3 regions of the Methylobacterium sp. 22177 genome follow, and region 2 is predicted to be linked to each of the others. Evidence: predicted binding sites of a transcription regulator. Region 2 holds the regulator's gene; each other region holds the start of a gene.
What was found. Region 2 encodes PhoB, which activates phosphate uptake and scavenging genes when phosphate is short. Its sites were predicted from a motif close to TGTCATNNANCTGTCAT; they were not measured.

Region 1 (9,331 bases), on a different contig from region 2:
GACCGGTAGCCCTCCGCGCCGTAGGGGGCGTTCGGCGGGGCACCCTGCTGATAGCCTTGCCGGCGCCGGTCGTGATCGACGAGCATTGCGTCCTCGTGAAGCCTCAGGGCCCTCGGATCGGCGACGAAGCGGGCGGAACCGTGGCCGGCACACCACACCGCTTCGAAACCCGAGCGCGGATCAGGCGTTGGCGGGTTTCTCGCGCGCCGTGCACATGGCAAGCGGCGTCGCGCGCGCCAAGATGCGGGACGGGGTGGATTGCGACGCGCGACTCGCGCGGCGCGGCCTCGACCAAAGGGAGAACTCCCGGGAATCGGGATTGGTGTGAGAGGCTCTGAGTGCCGACGGGACCATACGCACGATGATCGACCACGCCCTGTTCGACCCGGCGACGATCGATCCCGAGACGCTCCGGCTCAATGCCGAGATCGTCGCGGCGCACGCCGCGCTGCCCGATCCCTGGTCGCTGCCGATCGCCGAGGTTCGCGAGCGCCGCCGTCTGGGCACCAAGGCGGCCCCCGCCATGCCGCACAGCGCCCGGGCGGAGTGGCTGACGATCGACGGGCCGGGCGGTCCGCTCAAGCTCCGCGTGGTCCGGCCCAAGCCCGGCGTGAAGCTGCGCGGCGCCTACCTGCACATTCACCGCGGCGGCTGGGTCTGGGGCTCCGCCGACGAGCAGGATCCCTGGCTGGAGCGCATCGCCGACACCTGCGGCTTCGTCGCCCTGTCGGTCGAGTATCGCCTCGCCCCCGAGCATCCCTATCCGGCGGCCCTGCTCGACTGCGAGGCCGCGGCCCTTTGGCTGGCCGGTCCGGGGAAGACCGAGTTCGGCATCCACGCCCTGACCATCGGCGGCGAGTCGGTGGGCGCGCACCTCGCCGTGATGGTGCTGCTGCGGCTGCGCGACAAACACAACCTCCCGCGGGCCTTCCGGGGCGCCAACCTCAACGCCGGCTTCTTCGATCTCGGCCTCACCCCGTCGGTGCGGAACTGGGGCGAGGAGCGGCTGGTCGTGAACACCCGCGACCTGACCAAGTTCGCCGACGGCTACGTCCGCGAGGGCATCGACCGGCGCCGGCCGGACGTGTCGCCGATCTACGCCGACCTGAAGGGCCTGCCGCCCGCCCTGTTCACCATCGGCACCGCCGATCCCCTCCTCGACGACACGCTGTACATGTCGGCGCGCTGGGCCGCGGCCGGCAATGGCGGACACACGGCGATCTATCCCGGCGGCTGCCATGTCTTCGCCCGCTACCCGAGCCCGATGAGCGAGCGGGCGCTGGAGCTGATCGACCGCTTCCTGATGGCGCTCGCCTGAGCGTCCCGTCCGAGATCCTGCCGGAAGGATTCCGCGCCTGGTTCGCGGGCCGCGGCTGGGCGCCCCGGTCGCACCAGCTCGATCTCCTGCGGATCGCCGGCGCCGGCCGCTCGGCGCTGCTGGTGGCGCCGACCGGGGCCGGCAAGACGCTGGCCGGCTTCCTGCCGAGTCTCGTCGACCTCGCCGAGCGCGGGCCGCAGAAGAAGGCGGCGGGCCCACACACCCTCTACGTCTCGCCCCTGAAGGCGCTGGCGGTGGACATTGCCCGCAACCTCGACGCGCCGATCGCCGAGATGGCGCTGCCGGTGCGCGTCGAGACCCGCACCGGTGACACGCCGGCCCACAAGCGCACCCGCCAGATCAGCCGGCCGCCGGACATCCTTCTGACCACGCCCGAGCAGCTGGCCCTGCTGATCGCCCACCGCGAGGCGGCTGAGTTTTTTGCCGGGTTGCGCTGCGTGGTGCTCGACGAGCTGCACGCGCTGGTCACCTCGAAGCGCGGCGACCTGCTGGCGCTGGCGCTGGCGCGGTTGCACCGGCTGAGCCCGGGACTGGCGGCGATCGGGCTTTCCGCGACGGTGCGGGAGCCGGACGAGCTGCGGAAGTACTTGGTGCCGCAGGGGCCGCTTCCCCCTCCTCCCTCTGCGAGCGGGCAACCGGGATCGCATCGCGACGAGGGTCATACGGCTGCCGAACATGACGGGGACCCCCGTGCCGGTGCAGGAGTGGGAAAGGGTGAGGGCCGGAGCCTTCCGGGAGGAGGCTCGGCCTCCTCGCGACTTTCTCCCGCAGGGGAGAGGGCCCCCGTCGAGACGCCCATGGCCGACCTCGTCACGGTGGCCGGCGGCGCGAAGGCGGATCTTCGCATGCTCGACCTCGGCCGGGCGCTGCCGATCTCCGGCCACACGGCCTGGCACTCGATGCCGGCGATCTACGAGCTCATCAAGGAACACCGGACCACGCTTGTCTTCGTGAATACCCGGCTCCAGGCCGAGTACACGTTCCAGGAGCTGTGGCGGCTCAACGAGGACGCCCTGCCGATCGCGATCCACCACGGCTCGCTCGATGCCCAGCAGCGCCGCCGGGTCGAGGCCGCCATGGCGGCAGGGCAGCTCCGCGCGATCGTCTGCACCGCAACCCTCGACCTCGGCATCGACTGGGGCGACGTCGACCTCGTGGTCAATGTCGGCGCGCCGAAGGGAGCGAGCCGGATCATGCAGCGGATCGGCCGCGCCAACCACCGCATGGACGAGCCCTCGAAGGCCTACCTCGTCCCGGGCAACCGCTTCGAGATGCTGGAGTGCCAGGCGGCGCTGGACGCCGTCGAGGAGGCCGCGCAGGACACGCCCGACGCCCGCCAGGGCGCCCTCGACGTCCTCGCCCAGCACGTGCTCGGCATGGCCTGCGCCGACGCCTTCGACCCGCTCGAGCTCTACGACGAGATCGTCTCGGCCGCGCCCTACGCCGGTCTCTCCTGGGAAGCGTTCGAGCAGGTCGTCGACTACGTCGCGACCGGCGGCTACGCGCTGCGCGCCTACGAGCGGTTCGCGAAGATCCTGCGCGGGCCGGACGGGCTCTGGCGCGTCCGCGACGCCCGCACCGCGCAGGCCTACCGGATGAATGTCGGCACCATCGTGGAGGCGGCGCGGGTGAAGGTCCGGCTCGGCCGGACCCTGCGCGGCAAGCCCGGCACGGTGTTGCCGAAGACCGGCCGCGTGCTCGGCGAGATCGAGGACGAGTTCGCCGAGACGCTCACCGTCGGCGACACGTTCCTGTTCGCGGGCGAGACCCTGCGGTTCGAGGGGCTCTCCGAGGACGAGTGCCTCGTCACCCGCGCGCCGGCCGGCACCGATCCGGCGATCCCGTCCTACGCGGGCGCAAAGTTCCCGCTCTCGACCTTCCTGGCCGCGCGGGTCCGGGCGCTCATCGCCGACCCGTTCGCGTGGGACCGGCTGCCGAAGCAGATCGGCGAGTACCTGCTGCAGCAGCGCCGACGCTCGGTCCTGCCGGGCGAGCGCGACCTCCTCGTGGAGACGTTCCCGCGGGGCAAGCGCTTCTACCTGACCGCCTTCCCGTTCGAGGGCCGCCTCGCCCACCAGACGCTGGGCATGCTGCTGACCCGGCGCCTGGAGCGCGCCGGCCTGCGGCCCCTCGGCTTCGCGGCCAACGATTACGGCATCGCCATCTGGTCGACCCGCGACGTCTCGGAGCGCGCCGCGATCGATCCGGACTTCATCGGCGACCTGTTCGCGGTCGACATGCTGGGCGACGACCTCGAGGCGTGGCTCGACGAATCCGCCATGATGAAGCGCACGTTCCGCCAGTGCGCGGTGATCGCCGGCCTGATCGAGCGCCACCATCCGGGTCAGAAGAAGTCCGGCCGGCAGGTCACGATCTCGACCGACCTGATCTACGACGTGCTGCGCAAGCACCAGCCCGACCACCTCCTGCTGCGGGCGGCGCGGCAGGATGCGGCAACCGGACTCCTCGACGTGAGGCGCCTCGGCATGATGCTAGAGCGCATCCAGGGGCGAATCATCCACAGGTCTCTCGACCGGGTCTCGCCGCTCTCCGTGTCCGTGATGCTCGAGATCGGGCGCGAGCGGGTCTACGGCGAGGGCGCCGACGAGATCCTGGCCGAGGCCGAGGCGGAGCTTCTCCAAGAGGCTCTGTCCTGACCGCCGATCCGCCCTTCCCCGACGACACCGAGGATGCGATCTTGGCGGCCGGCCTGAGACTCGAGAAGACTCACAAGCACCCCACCCTGCTTCTCGCGGGCGAGACCTTGGTGCTCGACCTCTGCGGCGGCCTCTGGCTGCCGGAGCACCGGACGCTGATCGTGTCCGATCTCCACCTGGAGAAGGGCTCGTCCTACGCGGCCCGCTCCGGCCAGTTCCTGCCGCCCTACGACACCCGCGAGACGCTCGCCTGCCTGCACGAGGCGGTGGTGCGCCACGATCCCGCCCGCGTGGTCGCGCTGGGCGATTCCTTCCACGACGCCCGCGGTCCCGAGCGCATGGAGCCCGGCGACCGCGCCCTGGTGGCGGCCCTGCAGGAGGGGCGGGACTGGGTCTGGATCGCCGGCAACCACGACGCGGCCGTGAACGAGGGCGTGGGCGGCCGCTACGCCGACGCGCTCACGCTGGGCGGCCTCGTCCTGCGCCACGAGCCGAGCCCAGAGCCCGTCCCCGGCGAGATCGCGGGCCATCTCCATCCCTGCGGGAAGGTGGCGATGCGCGGGCGGGCGGTGCGCCGCCGCTGCTTCGTCACGGACGGCACCCGCCTCGTCATGCCGGCTTTCGGAGCCTACGCGGGCGGCCTGAACGTCCGCGACAGGGCGATCGAGAGCCTGTTCCCCGACGGGTTCACCGCCCATCTCCTCGGCGACGGGCGGGTCTTCGCCATCGGCCGGGCGCAGCTCGCCCGGGATTGAGCCGCGCGGATCAGGCCGTCTTCATGAAGCGGATCACGCTCTCCGACAGGCTCGTCGAGTGGCCGGCGAGGCTCTCGGCGATGCCCTGGACCGTCTGCGCCAGCTGACCGGTGGCGTTGGCGGCCTCGGAAACGCCGCCGATATTGCCCGCCATCTCGTGGGTCGAGACCGCCTGCTCCTCGACGGCGCTCGCCATCGCCAGGGTAAGCTTGGACAGTTCGTCCACCGCCGCGGTGATCATCTCGATGGCGCCGACGGCGTCGCCGGTGGCGCTCTGGATCGCCGAGACCTGCTGGGTGATCTCGCCGGTCGCCTTGGCCGTCTGCTCGGCGAGCGCCTTCACCTCGGAGGCGACGACCGCGAAGCCGCGTCCGGCGGCGCCGGCCCGGGCCGCCTCGATCGTGGCGTTCAGCGCCAGCAGGTTGGTCTGGTCGGCGATCGACTTGATCATGCTCACCACCGCGTCGACCTTGCGGGCGTTCTCGGCGAGCTGGCGCATGGTCGCGTCGGTCGTCCCCGCCTGGGCGGCGATCTGCTGCGCGCGCTCCGAGACCCGCCCGACCTGGCCGGAAATTTCCTGGATCGCGCCGTTCATCTGCTCGGAGCTCGACGCGACCGACGAGGCCTTGTGGCGCGCGGATTCGGCTGACTGCATCAGGCCCTCGGCCGAGCTCTGCATCTCCTGGATGGCGGAGCCGACGGCCTCCACGACGCGCTTGACGTCGGTCTCCATGTTCACCTGCGCGGTGACCACCGCCCAGGTCAGCATCGGGCCGAGGTACTGCCCCTTCTCGTCGTTCACCGCCGTGACCCGCAGGTTGAGGGTCTCGGGCCCGACCCTGATCTTGGTGCTGTGCGGCAGCCGGCTCGCGTCCGCCAGCATGGTGCGCTGGTGGCTCGGGTTCTTGTGGAAGATATCGAAGGAGCGGCCGAGCATGTCGTCGACTCTGACCGGCAGGTGCTGGTCGATCGTGCCGAGCGTCTTGCGCGACGTGGCGTTCATGTAGTCGATCTTGAAGTTGTCCTTCAGGTCGGCCGTCATGACGGCCACCGGTACGTTGTCGATCATCGTCAGGAGCCGGTTGATCTCCTTCTTCTTCGCGGAGATGTCCGCGGCGAACTTTACGACCTTGATCGGCTTGCCCCGCGCGTCGAGGACGGGATTGTACGTCGCCTCGAGCCAGACCGAGTCGCCCTCCTTGTCGAGGCGCAGGAACTCGCCCGTGACGTACTGACCGTCCTTGAGCTTGTCCCAGAACGCGGCGTACTCCGCGGTCTCGGCATAGCTCTTGTCCACGAAGATGCGGTGATGCCGGCTCTGGACGTCGCTGAGGCTGTACTTCATCAGCCGCAGGAAGTTCTGGTTCGCGTGGAGGACGGTCCCGTCCATCGAGAATTCGATGATCGCGAGTGAGCGGTCCAGGGCGTCGATCTTGGCCTGGGCCTCGTTGAAGACAGTACGATTGAACATGGTCCCGCTCGCGTTCCCCCGCGCCGGGTCTAGCGCCGCATCGTTAATGAATTGCTTATTTCGGAATTCGTTCAGGTTAAGCGCGGGCGAAGATCGAACGAATGCTTGCGACGCCGTGTCCGCTCTGTGCTCGTGTCCGGACCGGCGCCGCCCTCGGCGGCTGAGATGCGATGTGGTGTTTCCAATGCTATAATTTTTCGGTCAATATTAGAACCAGCCCCGCATGCGGAAGTATATGATCGGCGCGACCGCGCTCAAAAGGATCAGGCCGAGCGCGTAGGGATATCCGAGAGCCCAATCCAGCTCGGGCATGTGCTTGAAGTTCATGCCGTAGATCGACGCGATCAGCGTCGGCGGGACGCCGACCACCGAGACCACGGTGAGGACCCGGAAGACGTTGTTCTGCTCGATCGTGATGAGGCCGAGGGCGGCGTCGAGCAGGAACTGGACGTTCTCGGCGAGCCGCGTCTCGAACTCGTCGAGGGACTCGATGTCCCGCTTGATCGTCTCGAAGCGGGAATCCTCCGGCAGGCCGAGGCCGTCGCAGGCCGCGGCGACGAACGGGATGATCCGTTCGAGGCCGAGCAGGCTCGACCGGATCTTTCCCAGAACCTTCCCGCGGTTGCTGATGCCGCGCAGAATCCGGCGCAGGGCGAGATCGCGGCGCCGGGGCGGGGGGCGCTCCAGGCGCCGCCGCTCTGCGCCGCGGACGTCGAAGTCGAAGATGCGGGTGGAGAGCGTGTCGAGCTCGGATCCCATGTCTTCCAGGGCGTCGGCGAGGCTGTCGACCAGCTCTTCCAGGACGATGAGGAAGATCTCGCTGGGTGTCGTGCTGCCGTCGCCGTCCGCGATGCGCTTCGCGGAGGTCTCGAAGGCGCGCAGCTCGTGGAAGCGGATCGTGACGAGGTGATCCTTGGTCAGCAGGAAGCCCAGCGGCTTCAGCTGCGACGCGCTCTGCTCGAAGGTGATCATCGGCGTCGAGAGCGAGAGCCCGCCCTTCACCCGGCGCAGGCGGCTCGACGTCTCCACTTCCGAGAGCGCCGCCCGGGACGGCACGCGCAGACCGGTCGCGGCCTCGACCGCCGCGGCCTCTTCCGGCGTGGGATCGTTCAGGTCGAGCCACACGGTGTCGCGCGCGACCGGCCTGCCGGGTTGCAGCGCCACCGGGCCTTCGGGTCCGTGCAGGCTCAGCATGAGAGCGCGTTATCCATGAGGGGGAAAGGAGCCGCCGGCGCGTCATCGCACCGTCGCGCGGGGGTGCGACAGCCTTGACTCGGAACCCGCCCGCGCCTATCTCGCGGCCGTCTTTGGCACTCGCCGAGACAGAGTGCTAACAGTCGAGTTCGCGAGCGGTCCCGCCGGCCGCATCAACGCCAACTCCAGACCTGAAGCAAGAGGGCAGCTCATGAAGTTCCGTCCGCTGCACGACCGCGTGGTCGTCCGTCGCATCGAGAGCGAAGAGAAGACCAAGGGCGGCATCATCATCCCGGACACCGCCAAGGAGAAGCCGCAGGAGGGCGAAGTCGTCGCCGTCGGCCCCGGCGCCCGCGACGAGCAGGGCCGCGTCAACGCGCTCGACGTGAAGGCCGGCGACCGCGTCCTGTTCGGCAAGTGGTCCGGCACCGAGGTCAAGATCGACGGTCAGGACCTCCTGATCATGAAGGAATCCGACATCATGGGCGTCGTCGCCCTCTGATCGGATCACCCGTCATCGCCCTTTGAGGCCGTCCCGGCCTTGGGGTTCAACCAGTAGCTAAGAGGCACACAATGGCAGCGAAAGACGTTCGTTTCTCCGCCGACGCCCGCGATAAGATGCTGCGCGGCGTCGACATCCTCGCGGATGCGGTGAAGGTGACGCTGGGCCCGAAGGGCCGCAACGTCGTGATCGAGAAGAGCTTCGGCGCCCCGCGCATCACCAAGGACGGTGTGACGGTCGCCAAGGAGATCGAGCTCGCCGACAAGTTCGAGAACATGGGCGCCCAGATGGTGCGCGAAGTGGCCTCGAAGACCAACGACATCGCGGGTGACGGCACCACCACCGCGACCGTGCTGGCCCAGGCCATCGTCCGCGAGGGCGCCAAGTACGTCGCCGCCGGCATCAACCCGATGGACCTGAAGCGCGGCATCGACCTCGCCACCCAGGCCGCCGTCAAGGACATCATCGCGCGCGCCAAGAAGGTCTCGACCTCCGACGAGGTCGCCCAGGTCGGCACGATCTCCGCCAACGGCGACAAGGAGATCGGCGAGATGATCGCCCACGCCATGCAGAAGGTGGGCAACGAGGGCGTGATCACGGTCGAGGAGGCCAAGACGGCCGAGACCGAGCTCGACGTCGTCGAGGGCATGCAGTTCGACCGCGGCTACCTCTCCCCGTACTTCATCACGAACGCGGAGAAGATGGTCGCCGAGCTCGAGGACCCCTACATCCTCATCCACGAGAAGAAGCTCTCCTCGCTCCAGGCCATGCTGCCGGTGCTCGAGGCCGTTGTTCAGACCGGCAAGCCGCTCCTGATCATCGCCGAGGACATCGAGGGCGAGGCGCTCGCCACGCTCGTCGTCAACAAGCTCCGCGGCGGCCTGAAGGTCGCGGCCGTCAAGGCGCCGGGCTTCGGTGATCGCCGCAAGGCGATGCTCGAGGACATCGCGATCCTGACCAAGGGCCAGATGATCGCCGAGGATCTCGGCATCAAGCTCGAGAACGTGACGCTTCCCATGCTCGGCCGCGCCAAGCGCGTGCGCATCGAGAAGGAGAACACCACGATCATCGACGGCGTCGGCGAGAAGTCCGACATCGAGGGCCGCATCTCGCAGATCAAGGCGCAGATCGAGGAGACCACCTCGGACTACGACCGTGAGAAGCTGCAGGAGCGTCTGGCCAAGCTCGCGGGCGGCGTCGCGGTGATCCGCGTCGGCGGCGCGACCGAGGTCGAGGTGAAGGAGAAGAAGGACCGCGTCGACGACGCCCTCAACGCCACCCGCGCGGCGGTCGAGGAAGGCATCGTCCCCGGCGGCGGCACCGCGCTGCTGCGCGCCAAGAAGGCGGTCGCCGAGCTGAAGTCCGACATCCCGGACGTTCAGGCCGGCATCAAGATCGTCCTCAAGGCTCTCG
Region 2 (9,331 bases):
ACCACGGCACCGGTCACGGCGTCGGCGCCTTCCTGTCGGTGCACGAGGGGCCGCAGCGGATCGCCAAGACCGGCACGGTGGCGCTGGAGCCCGGTATGATCCTGTCAAACGAGCCGGGCTACTACGCCCGCGGCGCCTACGGCATCCGGATCGAGAACCTCGTCCTGGTCGAATCCCGCGCGATCGCGGGCGGCGAGCGCCCGATGCTCGGCTTCGAGACGCTGACGCTCGCCCCCTACGACCGCCGGCTGATCCGGCCGGACCTGCTCGAACCCGGGGAGCGGGCCTGGATCGACGCCTACCATGCCCGGGTGCGCGAGACCCTGGCGCCCGGGCTCGACACCGCCGCGCGCGACTGGCTGGAGCGGGCGACGGCGCCGCTGGAGGGGTGAGCCGGCCGCACGGGACCCCGGACGCGACCCCGGACGCGGTCCATGGTAAGACCCGGCGCCACGGAAACGCCCGCGCCGGGCGAGAGACGCCGCGCGTGAAACCGCGACCGCCCCGCGCGCGAAGGGACAGCATGATCCGCCGCCTCGCCATCCTGATCCTGGCCCTCGCCGCGAGCCTCTCGGCCGCCGCGGCGCAGGGGTTTCCGCAGGGCTTCCGCACGCCCGCGGACCTCGTGCGCGCGAGCCTCGTGGCCGAGCCCGCCGCGGTCGCCGGCGCGCAGCCCTTCACGCTGGCCGTGCGGATGCAGATCAAGCCCGGCTGGCACGTCTACTGGCGCAATCCGGGCGATTCCGGCCTGCCCCCGGAGGTGACCTGGACCCTGCCGGCCGGCTTCAACGCCGGCGCGATCCGGTGGCCGGCGCCGGAGCGCATCCCGATCGCGACCCTCATGAACTACGGCTACGAGGGCGAGGTCACGCTCCTCGTGCCGGTGACGCCGCCGCCGAGCCTCGACCCGGCGGACCCGGTGCGGATCCAGGCGAAACTGACCTACCTCGTCTGCGAGACCGAGTGCGTCCCCGGCTCGGCCGACCTCGCCCTGACGATGCCCGTGGGCAAGGCCGAGCCGGACCCGGCCAGCGCCGCGCTGTTCGCGCGCGCGCGCGCCGCCCTGCCCGTGCCGGCGCTCTGGCCCCTGCGCCTGTCGAGCCAGGGCGACACCCTGCGCCTCGATTTCGCCGCGACCGGTCTCAAGCCCGAGGCGGTCCGCAACGCCGCGTACTTTCCCTACGCCGAGACCGCGATCGACAACGCCGCCGCCCAGGTGATGACCGTCGACGAGACCGGCCTGCACCTGACCCTCGCGCGGAGCAGCCCGACCGATCCGGTGCCCACCGCGCTGCCCGGCGTCCTGACGGTCGACGAGGTCGACGCCGCCGGGACCCGCCGGCTCGCCTTCGCGTACGGCGACGAGCCGGTGCTCCCGGCCGCCGCGGCGCCGGCCCCGACCGCGCCGAACCCGGGCGCGACCGGGCCGGCAACCTCCGACTTCGACGCGCTGACCCTCGCGACCGCCGCGGCCTTCGCCTTCCTCGGCGGCCTGATCCTCAACCTGATGCCCTGCGTTTTCCCGGTCCTCTCGATCAAGGTCCTGAGCCTCGTGCGGCACGCGGGCGAGGGGCCGGCCCGGCTGCGGCTCCACGGCCTCGCCTACACGGCCGGCGTCCTGGCGAGCTTCCTGGCGCTCGCCGCTGCGCTGATCGGCCTGAAGAGCGGCGGGGCCGCGATCGGCTGGGGGTTCCAGCTGCAATCGCCCGCCGTGGTCGCGGGGCTCGCCTACCTGCTGTTCGCGATGGGCCTGAGCCTCTCCGGCGCGGTCCATGTCGGCGGGCGGCTCGCCGGCCTCGGAGACGGCCTCACCCGGCGCGCCGGCCTGAGCGGCTCGTTCTTCACGGGCGTGCTCGCCACCCTGGTGGCGACGCCCTGCACGGCGCCGTTCATGGGCTCGGCGGTGGGCTTCGCGCTGACCCAGAGCGCCGGCGTGGCGCTCGCCGTCTTCGCCAGCCTCGGCCTCGGCCTCGCCCTGCCCTTCCTGCTCCTGACCCTCTGGCCGCCGGCCCTGCGGGCACTGCCGCGGCCGGGCGCCTGGATGGAGACCCTCAAGCAGGTGCTGGCCTTCCCGGTCTACGCCACCGTCGCGTGGCTGATCTGGGTGCTGGCGCAGCAGGTCGACCCGCGCGGGCAGCTGGCGGCGCTGATCGGCCTCGTGCTCGTGGGCTTCGCCGCCTGGGCCTGGGAGCACGGCCGCGCCGCCGCGCCGCGGACGGGTCGGATCGCGCAGGCCGCCGCGGTGCTGGCGCTGATCGCGGTCGCCTCCCTCGCCGTCACCCTGCCCCGGAGCAGCGCCGCGCCGGCGGCGCAGGCTGCCGCCGACGGGGTCGAGCCGTTCACGCAGGCGCGCCTCGACGCCCTTCTCGACGCGCACCGCCCCGTCTTCGTCGACATGACCGCCGCCTGGTGCATCACCTGCGCGGTCAACGAGGCGACCTCGCTCAACACCCGGGCGGTGCGGGCCGCGATGGCCGAGCGCGGCGTGACCTACATGAAGGGCGACTGGACCAACCAGAACCCCGAGATCACCCGCCTGCTGGAGAAGCACGGGCGCAGCGGCGTCCCGCTCTACCTGCTCTACACCGGGACGGGGGAGCCCCAGGTGCTCCCGCAGATCCTGACCGAGGGGACGGTCCTGGCGGCGCTGGAGGCGGTGCCGGCCGCCGCGGGACGGAGCGCGGCGCTGGCGCGCTGAACCCGTCCGCGGTCTCGGGCGCCTGAGCAGAGACGGCGCGCCGGAGCGATCTGTCGCTCCGGCAGTCCATGGGGCCTCCTCAGGCCTCGAGCGAGAAGGTCTCGTCGAAGGCGTAGCCCGAGCCGCGGACCGTGCGGATCGGGTCGGCTTGGCGCGGGCCGTTCAGCGCCTTGCGCAGCCGCCCGACATGCACGTCCACCGTGCGCTCGTCGATGTAGACGTCGTGGCCCCAGACCCCGTCGAGGAGCTGCTCGCGGGAGAAGACCCGGCCCGGCGCGAGCATCAGGAATTCCAGCAGCCGGAACTCTGTCGGGCCCAGATGCAGCTCCTCGCCGCCGCGACGGACGCGGTGGCCGGTGCGGTCGAGCTCCAAATCGCCCGCCGCCAGCCGGTCCGAGACGTGGGCGGGCTTGGCCCGGCGCAGCAGCGCGCGGATCCGGGCGAGCAGTTCAGGCACCGAGAACGGCTTGACGATGTAGTCGTCGGCGCCCGTGCCGAGACCGCGGACGCGGTCGCCCTCCTCGCCCCGGGCGGTGAGCATGATCACCGGCAGGCGCTCGGTCTCCCGGCGCGCCCGGATCCGGCGGCACAGCTCGATCCCGGAGAGGCCGGGCAGCATCCAGTCGAGCAGGACGAGGTCCGGGATCCGCTCCGCCAGGAGCAGCTCGGCGTCGTCGCCGCGCGCCGCCGAATCCACCAGGAAGCCCTCGGCCTCCAGGTTGTAGCGCAGCAGCGTGGTCAGCGCCTCCTCGTCCTCGACGATCAGGACTTGCATGCTCACGTTCGACGACTCGTTCTACCGGCGGTCCCGCGGATGGTGCAGGAGGCGCCGCCCGGCCTCAACCTGCACGGTTACTGGCCCCGGCCATGCCCGCAGGAAGGCCGGGGTCGGGGGCTCACGGCGCCTGGAGTCCGTCCACCGTCGCGTAGTTCGACGCGTCGTTCTTCGGCCGGTCGCCCGCCAGGGTCTCCCCCGTGGCGAGGTAGTGGATCGTCTCGGCGATGTTGGTGGTGTGGTCGCCGATGCGCTCGACGTTCTTGGCGCAGAACAGCAGATGCGTGCAGAACGAGATGTTGCGCGGGTCCTCCATCATGTAGGTCAGGAGCTCGCGGAACAGGGAATTGTACAGGGCGTCGATCTCACCGTCGCGCTCCCAGACGTCGTGGGCCGCCTGGACGTCGCGGCTCGCGTAGGCGTCGAGCACGTCCTTGAGCTGGCCCTCGGCGAGGTCGCTCATGTGGCGCACGCCGAGCACGATCTTCTGGGCCGGCGCCTGGTCGGAGATCGCCACCACGCGCTTGGCGACGTTCTTGGCGAGGTCGCCGATCCGCTCGAGATCGCCGGAGACGCGGATCGCCGAGATGGTCTCGCGCAGGTCGATCGCCAGCGGCTGGCGCCGGGCGATCAGCAGCACGGCGCGCTCCTCGATGTCCCGCTGCAGTGCGTCGAGGCGCTTGTCGGCGAGGATCACCGCCTGGGCGAGCGTGTCGTCCCGGCGCACGAGGGCATCGGTCGCCTCCGCGGTCATCTTCTCGGCGACGCCGCCCATCTCCGAGATCGAGCGACGCAGGTTCTCCAGGTCGGTGTCGTAGGAGGTGACGATATGGCCGGGCATGGCGGATCCTTCGATGGGGTCCCGGGGACGGCACTCCGGGAGGTTTGCGGATCCGCCGACGCGCCGGAGACGCGAGCGGCGGTCCCGGGACCGGAGCGGCCCGGCAGACTAGCCGAAGCGGCCGGTGATGTAGTCCTGCGTGCGGCGCTCCGTCGGATTCATGAACATCCGGTTGGTCGGACCGAACTCGACGAGCTGCCCCAGATACATGAAGGCGGTGAACTGCGAGATGCGCGCCGCCTGCTGCATGTTGTGGGTGACGATCACGATGGTGAACTCGTCGCGCAGCTGCTCGATCAGCTCCTCGATGCGGCCGGTGGAGATCGGGTCGAGGGCCGAGGTCGGCTCGTCGAACAGGATCACCTCCGGACGCTGCGCCACCGTCCGGGCGATGCACAGGCGCTGCTGCTGGCCGCCCGACAGGCCGGTCCCCGGCTGCCGGAGCTTGTCCTTCACCTCGTCCCAGAGGGCGGCCTTGCGCAGGGATTCCTCGATCCGGCCGTCGAGCTCGGATTTCGGCAGCTTCTCGTAGAGGCGCAGGCCGAAGGCCACGTTGTCGTAGATCGACATCGGGAACGGCGTCGGCTTCTGGAACACCATGCCGATGCGCGAGCGCAGCTCGTTCAGGTCGACGGAGGGGCTGAGGATGTTCTCGCCGTCGAGCAGGATCTCGCCCTCCGCGCGCTGCTCCGGGTAGAGGCTGTAGATCCGGTTGAAGCAGCGCAGCAGGGTGGACTTGCCGCAGCCGGAGGGGCCGATCAGCGCCGTCACCTGCCGGTCGTGGAAGTTGAGGTTGACGTCCTTCAGCCCGTGGAAGCTGCCGTAGTAGAAGTTCAGGTCCTTGACGGCGATCCGCACGGGGCCGCCCTCTTCGGCGCGGTTGCGGTTCAGCTCGACCGTCGGGATCGCGGAGGCGGCGTTCATCGTCGTGTCCTCGAAAGGGGGCTCAGCGCGAGGCCTGCGGCTTGATCACGAGGCGCGCGATGATCGACAGCGCCAGGATGGTCGCGGTGATCAGGAGCGCGCCCGCCCAGGCGAGGCCCTGCCAGTTCGGGTAGGGCGAGAGGGCGAACTGGTAGATCATCACCGGCAGGTTCGCGACGCCGCCCATCAGGTTGGCCGAGAACCAGGAATTGTTGTTGAGCGCGGTGAACAGCAGCGGCGCGGTCTCGCCGGCGATGCGGGCGAGCGCCAGGATGATGCCGGTGACGATGCCGGCCGAGGCCGCCCGCCAGGTCACGCTCATGATCACCGTCGAGGGCGGCGCGCCGAGCGCCGCGCCGGCCTCCCGCAGGGTTCCGGGGACGAGGCGCAGCATGTCCTCGGTGGTGCGCACGATCACCGGCACGGCGATGATCGCCAGGGCCACGCCGCCGGCCCAGCCCGAGTAGGTGCCCATCGGCCGCACCATCAGCGTGTAGACGAACAGGCCGATCAGGATCGACGGCGCCGAGAGCAGGACGTCGTTGAGGAAGCGGATCAGGGCCGCCAGCTTCGAGCCGCGCCCGTACTCGGCGAGGAAGGTCCCGGCCATGACGCCGACCGGTGTGGCGATCAGGATGCCGATCCCGGTCAGCACGAGGCTGCCCAGGATCGCGTTGGCGATGCCGCCGCCCTCGGAGCCCGGGCCCGGGGTCGGGTTGGTGAACAGGGTGGGCGTGAAGCCGCGCACGCCCTGGACGATCAGCATCACCAGGATCGAGCCGAGGACCAGGGCGCCCACCACCGTCGCGGCGGTGCAGGCGACGCGCAGGGCCCGGTCGGCGACGCGGCGTCCCTGGCGGACGCGGCCGGGGCGGCGCTGGGCGGCCGGGGCGATCGTGCTGGAGGAAACCATCGCGCGTGCTCCTCAGGCGGCCTTGACGCGGCGCGTCAGCAGCCGGGCGATGATGAGCACCACGAAGGTGATCACGAACAGGATGCAGCCCAGGGCCATCAGCGCGTTCAGCTGGAGGCCGTCCGCCTCGTTGAACTCGTTGGCGATGCGCGACGCGATGGTCGAGCTCGGGTCGAAGATCGAGGCCGAGAGCCGGTTGGCGTTGCCGACCACGAAGGTCACCGCCATCGTCTCGCCGAGCGCCCGGCCGAGGCCGAGCATGATCGCGCCGATGATCGAGACCGCCGCCTGCGGCACCAGCACGTGGCGCACGACCTCCCAGGTGGTGCAGCCGATGCCGTAGGCGCTCTCGCGCAGCACGGTCGGGATCTGGTCGAGCATGTCCCGGGCGATCGAGGCGATGAACGGCACGATCATGATCGCCAGGATGATCCCGGCGGTGAACACGCCGACGCCCGACGGTACCCGGGCGTAGAACAGCGTGCCGACGATCGGCATGCCCTCCACGAGGTTCGAGACCGGGATCTGGACGTAGCGCGCGAAGAGCGGCGCGAACACGAACAGGCCCCACATGCCGTAGATGATGCTCGGCACGGCGGCGAGCAGCTCGATCGTCATGGCGACCGGCTTGCGGGCCCAGCCCGGGCAGAGCTGGGTGAGGTAGACCGCGATGCCCAGCGAGACCGGCACGCCGATCAGCAGGGCCAGGAAGGCGGAGGCGACGGTCCCGATCACCGCGACCAGGGCGCCGTACTGCTCGGTCCCGACGTTCCAGGCGCTGGAGGTCAGGAAGCTGAAGCCGAACTCGCGGAAGGCGGGCCAGCCGCCGTACAGGATCGAGCCGAGGATGCCGGCGAGCACGAGCAGCACCAGCAGGGCCGCGCCGTACGAGCAGGTCCGGAACAGCGTGTCGAGGCTCCGGCTCGGCGCCTTCCGCGCGGTCGCGGTACGGGTTCGGCCGAGGGCGATCGATTCGGTCAAAGCGGGCATCCGCGGTTCTCTGCGAAGGGGGGCGTGGTAGCGCGCTGCGTTCCCGGAAGCGAGGGAGGAGGTTCTCACCTCCTCCCGGCCACGCTCACATGTTGAGGACAGGCTTGCCGTCCTTGCCCTTCACGTCCTTCCACTCCTGGTGGATCAGTTCGACGACGTTGTCCGGCAGCGGGACGTAGTCGAGGTCGGTGGCGAGCTTGTCGCCGTTCTTGTAGGCCCAGTCGAAGAACTTCAGCACGGCGGCGGACTTGGCCGGATCGGCGGCGTCCTTGTGGACCAGGATGAAGGTCGCCGCCGTGATCGGCCACGCCTCCTCACCCGGCTGGTTGGTCAGCGAGATGCCGAAGCCCGGGGCGGCCTTCCAGTCGGCGCTGGCGGCCGCGGCCTGGAACGCCTTGTCGTCGGGCTGCGGGTACTTGCCGGCCTTGTTCTGCAGCAGGGCGTAGGAGAGCTTGTTCTGCTTGGCGTAGGCCGACTCGACGTAGCCGATCGCGTTCGGCACCTGCTTCACGGTGGCGGTGACGCCCTCGTTGCCCTTGCCGCCCTGACCCACCGGCCAGGAGATCGTCGTGGCCGCGCCGTACTCCTTCTTCCAGGGCTCGGAGACCTGGGACAGGTAGGTGGTGAAGATGTTGGTCGTGCCCGACGCGTCGGAGCGGTAGACCGGGGTGATGTTGGCGTCGGGGAGCTTCAGCCCGTCATTGAGCTTGGCGATCCGCGGATCGCTCCACTTCGCGATCTTGCCGGCGTAGATGTCGGCCAGCACGTCGCCGGTGAGCTTGAGCTTGCCCGGCTCGATCCCCGGGATGTTCACGACCGGCACGACGCCGCCCATCACGGTCGGGAACTGGACGAGGCCGTCCTTGGACAGCTGCTCGGCCTTCAGGGGCGCGTCCGTGGCGCCGAAATCGACCGTCTTGGCCTGGATCTGCTTGATGCCGCCGCCGGAGCCGATCGACTGGTAGTTGAGGCCCGAGCCGGTCTCCTTGCGATAGGCCTCGGCCCACTTGGAGTAGACCGGGAAGGGGAACGTGGCGCCGGCGCCGGTGATATCGGCGGCGAGCGCCGCGGACGCCAGCTGAACCGTCGCGAGGCCGACGGCGAGCGCGTAAGCGAAGGGTCTCAAAGGAATCTCCGTTGCCGTCGGGCAAGAGCCTGCGCTGCCCCGCCGGCAAGCCCATGCCCGCGGCAGAGCCCTGCGGCCGATCTTCCGAAGAGACCCAGCGCCGGCCGCCCGATGGCCGGGCGGTTACGACAAGTAGATGACACCCGGATGACACGCGGGATGACACGCGGGGTGACACGGCGCTCCGCCCGGGCGCGGCACGGTTCCGGGCTCTCGCGCGTTCCTCTCTGCCAGGAGCGGCAGCCGGCAGCAGAAGGACGCGCGGATCGTGGGCGGCGACGAGGTGGGTGCAGCGACGGAATCCGATCCGGCCTGGCAGGCCCTGCACGCCGAGCGGGAAGCCGTGGAGCGGGCCCTGGCGCTGGCGCAGGCCCGTCAGAAATTCAGCCGCGATCCGGAGGCGGCCTCGGCGGCGCGCGTCGAGGAGGCGGAGCTGCTGGTGAGCCTCGACCGGGTGCTGACGCTGATTCGCGCGGCCGAGTATCGTCGGCGGCCGGGCGCGCGCCGCTGGTAGCGCCCGCGGTGCCGGGTCAGACCGCCCGGCGCAGCTCCCGCTCCTTCTGGCGCAGGCGCAGGAGCAGCTCGACATGCGTGTCGGTGATCGGCTGCGTGTCGACGCTGCCCTCGTAGACCGTGCGGAGCGTGAGGCCGAGCTGGCGGGTGTCGACCGCCCGCTTCAGAGGCTGTCCCGCAGGCAGAGACCCATCGGACTCGACGACTGACGGCTTCATGGCTCCCTCCCGCCCTTCCACCGCCCAAACCTGCCGCGGTACCGGGATGGCCGTACTCTCACGATGAATGGTTAACGAATCATTACCTTCAACCAACGGTTAAGGTTGTCGCCCGACTACGCGTCGGCGCCCTGCAGGAGCCGCGCCGCGGCCGCCCGGGCCTCGTCGGTGACGGTGGCGCCCGCCAGCATCCGGGCGATCTCCTCCCGGCGCTCGGCGACCGGCAGGCTCGCCACGCGCGTGGCGACGCGGCTGGCCCCTTTCACCGGCGCCTTGGCGATCAGGAAATGCGTCTCGGCCCGCGCGGCGACCTGGGGGGCGTGGGTCACCGCC
Region 3 (9,331 bases), on a different contig from region 2:
CCAGAGCACCCGCCGCCAGCAGGGCCGAGCCGAGCACTGCACCCTTCATCACGTCATCTCCGTGGAAACACGCCCTCTGCGGCTAAGAACGCCCGAATCGGGAAAACGGTCCAGCCCCGCCCGCGGCGCGGCCGCGAGACGCATCCGGACCCATTCGGACCCATCCAGCTTCATCCCGGCGCCCTCGGGCACGAAATTCGCCGCTTTCCGGAGCGAAGGGCGCGCCGATCGAGCTTCGCCGTCCCCGAATCGCGTCTTCCGATCGGCATGGAACGAATGATGATGCTGCGCCCGGCTCACGCCTTGTTGATCGTGCTGCTCGCCCTCGCGGCCCCGGCCCGGGCGGCCTCTCCGGCCGCCGCCGAGCCCTGCCGGGCGGTCGAGGCCCAGGGTGAGACCTTCACGGTCTGCACCATCGACCTTCGGAAGCAGCGGCTGCGGCTGTTCTGGCTCCAGGACGACGGCAAGCCCTACGGCGCCCTCGGCACCCTCGCCGAGAAGCAGGGCGGCCGCCTCGCCTTCGCGATGAACGCCGGGATGTACGACAAGGACCAGGCGCCGGTCGGCCTCTACGTCGAGGACGGGCACGAGCTGAAGCGCGTCTCCACGACCGACGGGCCGGGCAACTTCCACCTGAAGCCCAACGGCATCTTCTGGGTGAAGGGTGAGCGCGCCGGGGTGGTCGACACGGCCCGCTATCTGCGGGCGAAGATCCGGCCGGATTTCGCCACGCAGTCCGGGCCGATGCTGGTGATCGACGGCCAGATCCACCCGAAGATCGCCGCCGACGGGCCGAGCCAGAAGATCCGCAACGGCGTCGGCGTGCCCGGCGACGGGCATGTGGCGATCTTCGCGATCTCCGAGCGCCCGGTGACCTTCGGGGCCTTCGCGCGGCTGTTCCGCGACGATCTCGGCTGCCGCAACGCCCTGTTCCTCGACGGCTCGGTCTCCAGCCTCTACGCGCCGAATCTCGGCCGCTCGGACATCAGCCGGCCGCTCGGGCCTCTGGTCGGGGCTCTGCCGCGCTGAGGGGCGGTTCCGGGCTTGCGTGACTGCGGCGGGTTGGCCCTCGATCCCGATCCCGCGATCAGGCTGGCTCAGACGACGCCCGCACCGCCATCGCGGGCTCGCCCGCGGCGCTCGGAACGACGGTGCGGTCGGCCGGCGACGGAGCACCCGCCGCGGCTCGTCCGCCGCCGGCCGTTCCAGGCGCGGCGGCCGCCCTCAGCGCTGGCCGAAGGCCGTGTCCTTGAACAGGTCCTTGTACTCCCGCGGCTGCGAGCGCCAGTACTGCCTGGGCGCGCGCACCCGGGCGCCGAGCTCGGCCGCCGCGTGCCAGGGCCAGCGCGGATCGTACAGCATGGCGCGGGCGAGCGAGATCGCGTCCGCCTTGCCCTCCTGCAGGATCGTCTCCGCTTGGTGCGCCTCGGTGATCAGCCCCACCGCGATCGTGGTGAGGCCGGTCTCCGCCTTGATCCGCTCGGCGTAGGGCACTTGGTAGCCCGGCCCGAGCTTGATCGCCTGCTTCGGCGAGACGCCGCCCGTGGAGACGTGGAGCGCCGGCGACCCGGCCCGCTTGAGCGCCTGGGCCAGCTCGATGGTCTCGTCCAGGTCCCAGCCGTCCTCGACCCAGTCGGTGGCCGAGACCCGCAGCCAGACCGGGCTGCCGGCGGGCACGACATCGCGCACCGCGTCGTAGACCTCGAGGGGGAAGCGCATGCGGTTCGCGAGGCTGCCGCCGTACGCGTCCGTCCGCTTGTTGGCGATCGGCGACAGGAACTGGTGCAGCAGATAGCCGTGGGCGCCGTGCAGCTCCACCGCCTCGATGCCGAGGCGCACGGCCCGCTTGGCGGTGGCCACGAACGCGTCGCGGACGCGCTTCAGGTCGGCGGCGTCGAGGGCGTGGGGCGGGACCTCGCCCTCGCCGTGGGCGACCGCCGAGGGCGCCTCGGTGCGCCAGCCGTAGGCGTGCTCCGGCGGAATCTGCTGGCCGCCGGCCCAGGGCGCCTCGCTCGAGGCCTTGCGCCCGGCATGGGCGATCTGGATGCAGACCGGGATCGGCGCGTACTCGCGCACGGCGTCGAGCACCCGACCCAGCGCCCGCTCGCAGCCGTCGTTGTAGAGGCCGAGATCCCAGGCGGTGATCCGCGCCTCCGGAGAGACCGCGGTGGCCTCCAGGGTCAGCAGGCCCGCCCCCGACATGGCGAGCTGACCGAGGTGCATCATGTGCCAGTCGGTCGCCTCGCCGTCCCGCGCCGAGTACTGGCACATCGGCGCGACGAGGATACGGTTCTCGAGCGTGAGCGCGTCGAGCGTCAGCGGTTCGAACAGGCGAGCGGTCATCGGCAACTCCTGGTGGAAGGGCCACTCTGGCCCAGGACGGGCGCGGCGGCCAGTGCGGTGCGGCAGAGCACCTCTGCGGGCAGGCGATGCGGGAACTTGCGGATGTGACCGCCCGTTTCCTGGCCTGTCGCCGCATCGCGGCAATCGACGCGAACCGCCTGAGGGGGCGAGATCGCCCGAGGTCCAGATGATGCTCACCAAACTCGCCGTCCCGCTCGTCCTGGCCGCCGGCTGCGCCGCCCTCGCGGGCGCGGCGCAGGCCCAGCCGGCCGCCTTCGGCGGACCCAAGATGCTGATCCACGGCAATTACTGCGGGCCGGGCAACAACGCGCCCCTCCCGCCGATCGACGCCCTCGACGCGGCCTGCGCGCGTCACGACGCCTGCACGCCGGAGGGGGGATTGCCCTCGCAGGCCTGCAACCTGCGCCTCAAGCAGGAGGCGACGCTGATCTCGCGCGATCCAAGTCAGCCGGACGACGTCCGGTCCCTCGCCGGCCTCGTGGCCGCCACCGCGACTCTGATCCCGTCCGAGCCGAACGCGCGGCGCGTGCCGGCCTCGGTCACCACCGGTCCCGCCTCGGGTGCCTACGTGCCCGCCGTGACGCGGCCGGCGCCGACGGTCGATGTCGACCCCGACGACGACGGCGCCGACGCGGACTGAGGCGAGCCGCAGCCCTCGACGCTCCGTCGGCGCGGCCCGGCGGCCTACCGGGCCGCGCCGATCCCCCGGTCCTTCAGACTGTCTCCGATCTCGTCGAGGGCGGCCGCGTCGTCGATCGTCGCCGGCATCGTCCAGGGCTCGTGGTCCGCGATGCGCTTCATGGTCGCCCGCAGGATCTTGCCCGACCGGGTCTTGGGCAGCCGCGGCACGGTGAGCGCCAGCTTGAACGCCGCTACCGGGCCGATCTCGTCCCGCACCTTCGCGACGAGTTCCCGCTCGATCGTCTCGGTCGGCCGGGCGACGCCGGCCTTGAGCACCACGAACCCGCAAGGGACCTCGCCCTTCAGCGCGTCGCGGATGCCGATGACCGCGCACTCCGCCACGTCCGGGTGGCTCGCCAGCACCGCCTCCATGCCGCCGGTGGACAGGCGGTGGCCCGCGACGTTGATGATGTCGTCGGTCCGTCCCAGGACCGTGATGTAGCCGTCCCCGTCGATCACCCCGGCATCCGACGTGTCGTAGTAGCCCGGGAAGGTGGCGAGGTAGCTCGACCGCATCCGGTCGTCCGAGCCCCACAGGGTCGGGAGGCAGCCGGGCGGGAGCGGCAGGCGGATCGCGATGGTGCCCATGGTCCCCGCCGGAACCGGCCTGCCGCCCTCGTCCAGGACTTCGACCCGGTAGCCCGGCATCGGCACGCAGGTGCTGCCGTGCTTCACCGGCAGGAGGCCGAGGCCCATCGGGTTGCCGGCGATCGGCCAGCCGGTCTCGGTCTGCCACCAATGGTCGACGACCGGCCGGTCCAGCACGCGCTCGGCCCAGGCGACCGAGTCGGGATCGGCGCGCTCGCCCGCCAGGAACAGGCTGCGGAAGGCCGAGAGGTCGTACGCGGCGATCCGGGCGCCCTTCGAGTCCTCCTTCTTGATCGCCCGCAGCGCCGTCGGCGCGGTGAACAGGCAGACCACCCCGTACTCGGCGACCACCCGCCAGAAGGCGCCGGCATCGGGCGTGCCGACGGGTTTTCCCTCATACAGCACCGTGGTGCAGCCGTGCAGGAGCGGCGCGTAGACGATGTAGGAGTGGCCCACCACCCAGCCGATGTCGGAGGCGCAGAAGTAGGTCTCACCGGGCTGGACGCCGTAGAGGTTCGGCATCGACCAAGCCAGGGCGACGAGGTAGCCGCCGGTGTCGCGGACGACGCCCTTCGGCTTCCCGGTCGTGCCGGAGGTGTAGAGGATGTAGAGCGGGTCGGTGGCGGCGACCGGCACGCAGTCCGCACGCCGCTCCGCCGCCCGGGCCGCCGCGACGGTCTCGGCCCAGTCGCGATCCCGTCCCGCGACGAGGGTCGCGGGCCCCTGAGGGCGCTGGAGGATCAGGCAGGCCTCCGGCTTGTGCCGCGAGGCCGCGATCGCCGCGTCGAGGAGCGGCTTGTAGGCGACCACGCGGTTCGGCTCGATCCCGCAGGAGGCGGCGAGCACCACCTTCGGCGCCGCGTCCTCGATCCGCACCGCCAGCTCGTTGGCGGCGAAGCCGCCGAACACCACCGAGTGGACCGCGCCGAGCCGCGCGCAGGCCAGCATGCCGAACAGCGCCTCGGGCACCATCGGCATGTACAGGATCACCCGGTCGCCCTTGCCGACGCCGAGATCGGCGAGCACGGCGGCCAGCACCGCCACCTCGTCGCGCAGGACCCGGTAGGTGATGCTGCGCTTGGTCCCGGTGACGGGCGAGTCGTAGCGGATCGCCACCTGATCCGCCCGGGCGCCGTCGGCGTGACGGTCCACCGCGTTGTGGCAGGCGTTCAGGGTGCCGTCCGGGAACCATCGGCCGTAGGGGCCGGAATCCGGCGCGAAGGCCCGCTCCGGCGACCGCGCCCAGTCGAGGGCCCGCGCGGCGCCGAGCCAGAACGCCTCGGGGTCGCGGCGGGCCGATTCGTAGATCTCCGGGTAGCGGCCCGGCAGGCTGGCTCTCGTCATCGGTTCGGCGTTTCCTCACGGGCCGCTCTCCGGCGGCGGCCCGCAGAGTAGCCCATTCTCGGGCGCGCGGGAGTGGTCCCGGGCGAGAAGGCCGCGTCCGGCTGCGGCGCGAGACCCGCCATGAGAAAACCGCCGCACCGGGGCGCCCGGTGCGGCGGTTGTCAGCTCGGATTCGCTATCGGATTGGACGTGTCAGGCGTCAGTGCAACGTGTCGTTGCCCGCCTGGAGCTTGTTGATCTCGTCCTTGAGGAGGAGTTTCCGTCGCTTCAGCTCGGCAATGTGGAGGTCGTTCGCCGAAGGTCTGTGGATCGCTTCCTGAATCTCGCGCTCGAGGGCTTCGTGCTTCCGGGCGAGTTGGTTCAGATGCGTCTGCAGCGACATGAGTCGAATCTCCTGTCATCGTTTCGACATACCGAGATTGGCACAGGATGTCGGACCTGTCGAAGCGTTTTCTGCTGCTAAGTCTGATGATTGCTTACCGCGCCGCCTTGTCCGGCGCCGGAGCGTGACGCATGCTCTCGGGCGACGAACGGTCTTCGGGTTCTCAGGTGACGATGGCGGACGAGGCGGGTGAGGGTGCGCAGTCGGATCTCCTGGGCGAGCTGGCGCGGCTGCGCGAGGAGCACCGGGATCTGGATAGCGCCATCGAGGCGCTGGAGCGCAGCGTCGCCGGGGACCAGCTCCAGATCCAGCGCCTGAAGAAGCGCAAGCTCACGCTGCGCGACCGCATCTTCCACATCGAGGACGCGCTCACGCCGGACATCATCGCCTGATGCCGGTGGACGCCCTCGGGCCCCGCCTTGCCGCCGGCCCGCACCGCCTGTAAGCGCCCTCTTTTGCCGGGATCAACGATGGCGTCGCCTCCTCCGGTCGCGATCATCATGGGCAGTCAGTCCGACTGGGCGACCATGCGTCATGCCGCCGAGACGCTCGACGCGCTCGGCGTGCCGTACGACGCGCGCATCGTGTCGGCCCACCGCACGCCGGACCGGCTCGTGGCCTTCGCCAAGGGCGCGGTCGCGGCCGGTCTCAAAATCGTGATCGCGGGCGCGGGCGGCGCCGCGCACCTGCCCGGCATGGCGGCCGCGATGACCCGCCTGCCGGTCTTCGGCGTGCCGGTCGAATCGAAGGCCCTGTCCGGCCAGGACAGCCTGCTCTCCATCGTCCAGATGCCGGCTGGCATCCCGGTGGGGACCCTGGCGATCGGCCGGGCCGGGGCCGTCAACGCGGCCCTGCTCGCCGCTGCGGTCCTGGCGCTGACCGACCCGGGCCTGGCGGAGCGCCTGGAGGCGTGGCGCGCGGCCCAGAGCGCCTCGGTGGCCGAACGGCCGGTGACGGAAGAGAACGCGTGACGGACAAGATCCTCGGCCCCGGCTCTACCCTCGGCATCGTCGGTGGGGGCCAGCTCGGGCGCATGATCGCGCTCGCGGCGGCCGATTACGGCCTCAAGGCGCATGTCTACGCGCCCGACGCGGACAGCCCCGCCTTCGACGTGGCCGCCCGGACCACCTGCGCGGCCTACGACGACGCCGCGGCGCTGGCGGATTTCGCCCGCAGCGTCGACGTCGTGACCTACGAGTTCGAGAACATCCCGCACGCCACCGCCGACGTGCTGGCCCGGCACGCCGCCCTGCACCCGAACGCGCGGGCGCTCTCGACCACGCAGGACCGCCTCTCCGAGAAGGAGTTCATCAACGGCCTGGGCATCCCGACGGCGCCGTTCCGGGCGGTGGACACCCCCGACGACCTCGACCGGGCGATCGAGGTGATCGGCCTGCCGGCCGTGCTCAAGACCCGCCGCTTCGGCTACGACGGCAAGGGGCAGCGCATGCTCCGCGAGCGGGCCGAGGGCGACCGCAACGCCCTGTTCGCCGAGTTCGGCGGCGCGCCGCTGATCCTGGAGGGCTTCGTGCCGTTCGAGCGCGAGGTCTCGGTGGTCGGCGCGCGCGGGCGCGACGGCAGCTTCGCGGCCTACGACCTCTGCGAGAACGAACACCGCGACCACATCCTGGCGCTGACCCGGGTGCCGGCGCCCGGCGTGTCCGCCGAGACGGGCCGCGCCGCCGTCGAGATCGCCCGGCGGATCGCTGACGCCCTTGACTACGTCGGCGTGCTGGCCGTCGAGATGTTCCTCGTCCGCGAGGACGGGGCTGAGCGGCTCGTGGTCAACGAGATCGCGCCCCGGGTCCACAATTCCGGCCACTGGACCAGCGAGGGGGCGCTGACCTCGCAGTTCGCCCAGCACGTCCGGGCCGTCTGCGGCTGGCCGCTGGGCGATCCGGGCCGGGTCGGCGGCCTCCCCGTCGAGATGCGCAACCTGATCGGCGCCCAGGCCGACGACTGGCACGCCCTGCTGGCCGAGCCCGGCGCCCACCTGCACCTCTACGGCAAGGGCGAAGCGCGCCCCGGCCGCAAGATGGGTCACGTCACCCGCCTCGGGGCCGGCCCGACCGGTTCCTGAGGCTTCGAAGGCACACAAGCGCCGCCGCATGACCGCCGGAGGGCCGTCCGCGGCCCCGCGCGACGGTCGAGCCATACCTTCGCCACATCCCGCCGCTTCCACGGAACCGTGGTCGGTTCCGAATGCTGTCGATCGCGTCCGCCCGCACTGCCTCGGTCCCGCCGGGACCGGGCGGGGGCCGGGGCACGACGCGGCGCTTCTTAAGCCGGCCTTCACCGTGATGCGCGACGGTGCCCCGACTTCGGGTGTGCCCGGCGCAGGGCGCGGGCTCTTGGACTGTGAGGGGCGGGGCGGGCACGCGCGGAGCGGGCGACGCCTCGGGGAGAGTGGGGCGATGAACGTACGCATCCGGCTGGGACGGAAGACGGCACTGATCGGCGCGGCCTTGGTCTCGGCCGCCGGCCTCGCGGGCTGCGAGACCGTCGGCAGCGCGGCCGGCCCGCGGCAATACGCGGTCCTGGAGAAGGACACGACCGGCGCCACGAACGTCAACATCGCGTCCCTGACCGAGGTGGTGCAGCGCAACCCGAACGACGCGGCGGCCTACAACACCCGCGGCGCCGCCTACGCCCGCGCCGGCCAGTTCAACGACGCCATCGCCGACTTCACCAAGGCGATCCAGCTCGATCCGAACTCCGCCTCCGCCTACAACAACCGCGCCCTCGCGAACCGCCAGATCGGCCGCGACGGCCCGGCACTGCAGGACTTCTCCAAGGCGATCGGGATCGATCCGAATTACGGGCCGGCCTATATCGGCCGCGCCAACGTCGAGCGCGCCCAGGGCAACCTCGACCAGGCCCTGAACGACCTCAACGTCGCGATCCGCCTGAGCCCCGAATCCGCGCAGGCCTATCACGCCCGCGGCCTCGTGAAGCAGAAGCAGGGCCAGGACACACAGGCGATCGCCGATTTCGACGCCGCCATCGACCGCGACCCGTTCGTGGCCGCGCCCTATGCGGCCCGCGGCCAGAGCCTGATCGCGACCAACCAGTACGCGAAGGCGATCGAAGACTACAACGCCGCGCTGAACGTGAACGCCAAGGACGCCACGTCCTGGGCCTATCGGGGCCTCGCCTACGAGAAGCAGGGCCAGCGCAAGGAGGCGATGGAGAACTACCAGCGCGCCTCGACGATCGACCCCAACAACACCGTCGCGCGGGCCGGCCTCGGCCGCGTGCAGGGCGGGGTCGGCTCGCTGTTCAACTGATCCCGGTCATCCCGGCGCCCTCGTCCCGGGGCGCCGGAAGTCTCCTTCGCCGAGGCCGCGTCGCGATCCTCAGGCCGCCAGCAGCCCGTTCTCGTCCTGCGTGATCCGGCGCAGGTGGTGGGCGGTGTCGCCGAGCTGGTACTCGATCATGGCGAGCCGCTTGAAGTGGTGGGCGCCGACATACTCGAGCGTCATGCCGATGCCGCCGTGGAGCTGGACCCCCTCCTGGCCGACGTAGCGGCAGGCCTTGTTGATCTGCACCTTCACGGCCGACAGGGCCGCGGCCCGCGCCCGCGCGTCCGGCGTGTCCACCATCATGGCGGCGTAGAGCGCCATCGAGCGCGCCTGTTCCAGCTGGATCAGCATGTCCACGGCCCGGTGCTGCAGGGCCTGGAACGAGCCGACGCTGACGCCGAACTGCTTGCGGGTTTTGAGGTACTCGACCGTGAGATTGTGGAGCGCGTCCATGGAGCCGACCGCCTCGGCGGCGAGCGCCGCGATGCCGTGCTCCACCACCCGCTCCAGGAGCGGCAGGCCGTCCTCCGGATCGCCGAGCGCCGCGTCGGCGGGGATCTGCACTTCCGAGAAGGACACCTCCGCGGCCCGGCCGCCGTCCTGGGTCGGGTAGGCCTCGACGGCGACGCCGGCGGCGTCCGTCGGGACCAGGAACAGGCCGAGTCCGCGG

Region 1: a site for PhoB is predicted at 7,457-7,473, ahead of ACTJK8_RS08280 (CorA family divalent cation transporter). Genes of this name have one in related genera too.
Region 3: a site for PhoB is predicted at 5,373-5,389, ahead of ACTJK8_RS10880 (YdcH family protein). Genes of this name have one in related genera too.

The regions. Positions count from the first base shown of each region.
Region 1 is NZ_JBQEPK010000005.1:199,229-208,559, forward strand. It holds gene ACTJK8_RS08255 (DUF6460 domain-containing protein) at 1-86, opposite strand, end outside; gene ACTJK8_RS08260 (alpha/beta hydrolase) at 362-1,318, shown strand; gene ACTJK8_RS08265 (ligase-associated DNA damage response DEXH box helicase) at 1,315-3,996, shown strand; gene pdeM (ligase-associated DNA damage response endonuclease PdeM) at 4,038-4,751, shown strand; gene ACTJK8_RS08275 (methyl-accepting chemotaxis protein) at 4,762-6,222, opposite strand; gene ACTJK8_RS08280 (CorA family divalent cation transporter) at 6,430-7,416, opposite strand; gene groES (co-chaperone GroES) at 7,628-7,918, shown strand; gene groL (chaperonin GroEL) at 7,990-9,331, shown strand, end outside.
Region 2 is NZ_JBQEPK010000002.1:61,405-70,735, reverse strand. It holds gene ACTJK8_RS02670 (aminopeptidase P family protein) at 1-392, shown strand, start outside; gene ACTJK8_RS02665 (protein-disulfide reductase DsbD family protein) at 524-2,698, shown strand; gene phoB (phosphate regulon transcriptional regulator PhoB) at 2,778-3,473, opposite strand; gene phoU (phosphate signaling complex protein PhoU) at 3,595-4,314, opposite strand; gene pstB (phosphate ABC transporter ATP-binding protein PstB) at 4,423-5,238, opposite strand; gene pstA (phosphate ABC transporter permease PstA) at 5,261-6,151, opposite strand; gene pstC (phosphate ABC transporter permease subunit PstC) at 6,164-7,141, opposite strand; gene pstS (phosphate ABC transporter substrate-binding protein PstS) at 7,227-8,267, opposite strand; gene ACTJK8_RS02630 (hypothetical protein) at 8,536-8,781, shown strand; gene ACTJK8_RS02625 (hypothetical protein) at 8,798-8,998, opposite strand; gene recN (DNA repair protein RecN) at 9,115-9,331, opposite strand, start outside.
Region 3 is NZ_JBQEPK010000008.1:134,553-143,883, forward strand. It holds gene ACTJK8_RS10855 (hypothetical protein) at 1-49, opposite strand, end outside; gene ACTJK8_RS10860 (phosphodiester glycosidase family protein) at 280-1,029, shown strand; gene ACTJK8_RS10865 (NADH:flavin oxidoreductase/NADH oxidase) at 1,225-2,343, opposite strand; gene ACTJK8_RS10870 (hypothetical protein) at 2,531-3,004, shown strand; gene ACTJK8_RS10875 (propionyl-CoA synthetase) at 3,049-4,977, opposite strand; gene ACTJK8_RS10880 (YdcH family protein) at 5,177-5,359, opposite strand; gene ACTJK8_RS10885 (YdcH family protein) at 5,491-5,751, shown strand; gene purE (5-(carboxyamino)imidazole ribonucleotide mutase) at 5,830-6,330, shown strand; gene ACTJK8_RS10895 (5-(carboxyamino)imidazole ribonucleotide synthase) at 6,327-7,439, shown strand; gene ACTJK8_RS10900 (tetratricopeptide repeat protein) at 7,774-8,646, shown strand; gene ACTJK8_RS10905 (acyl-CoA dehydrogenase family protein) at 8,716-9,331, opposite strand, start outside.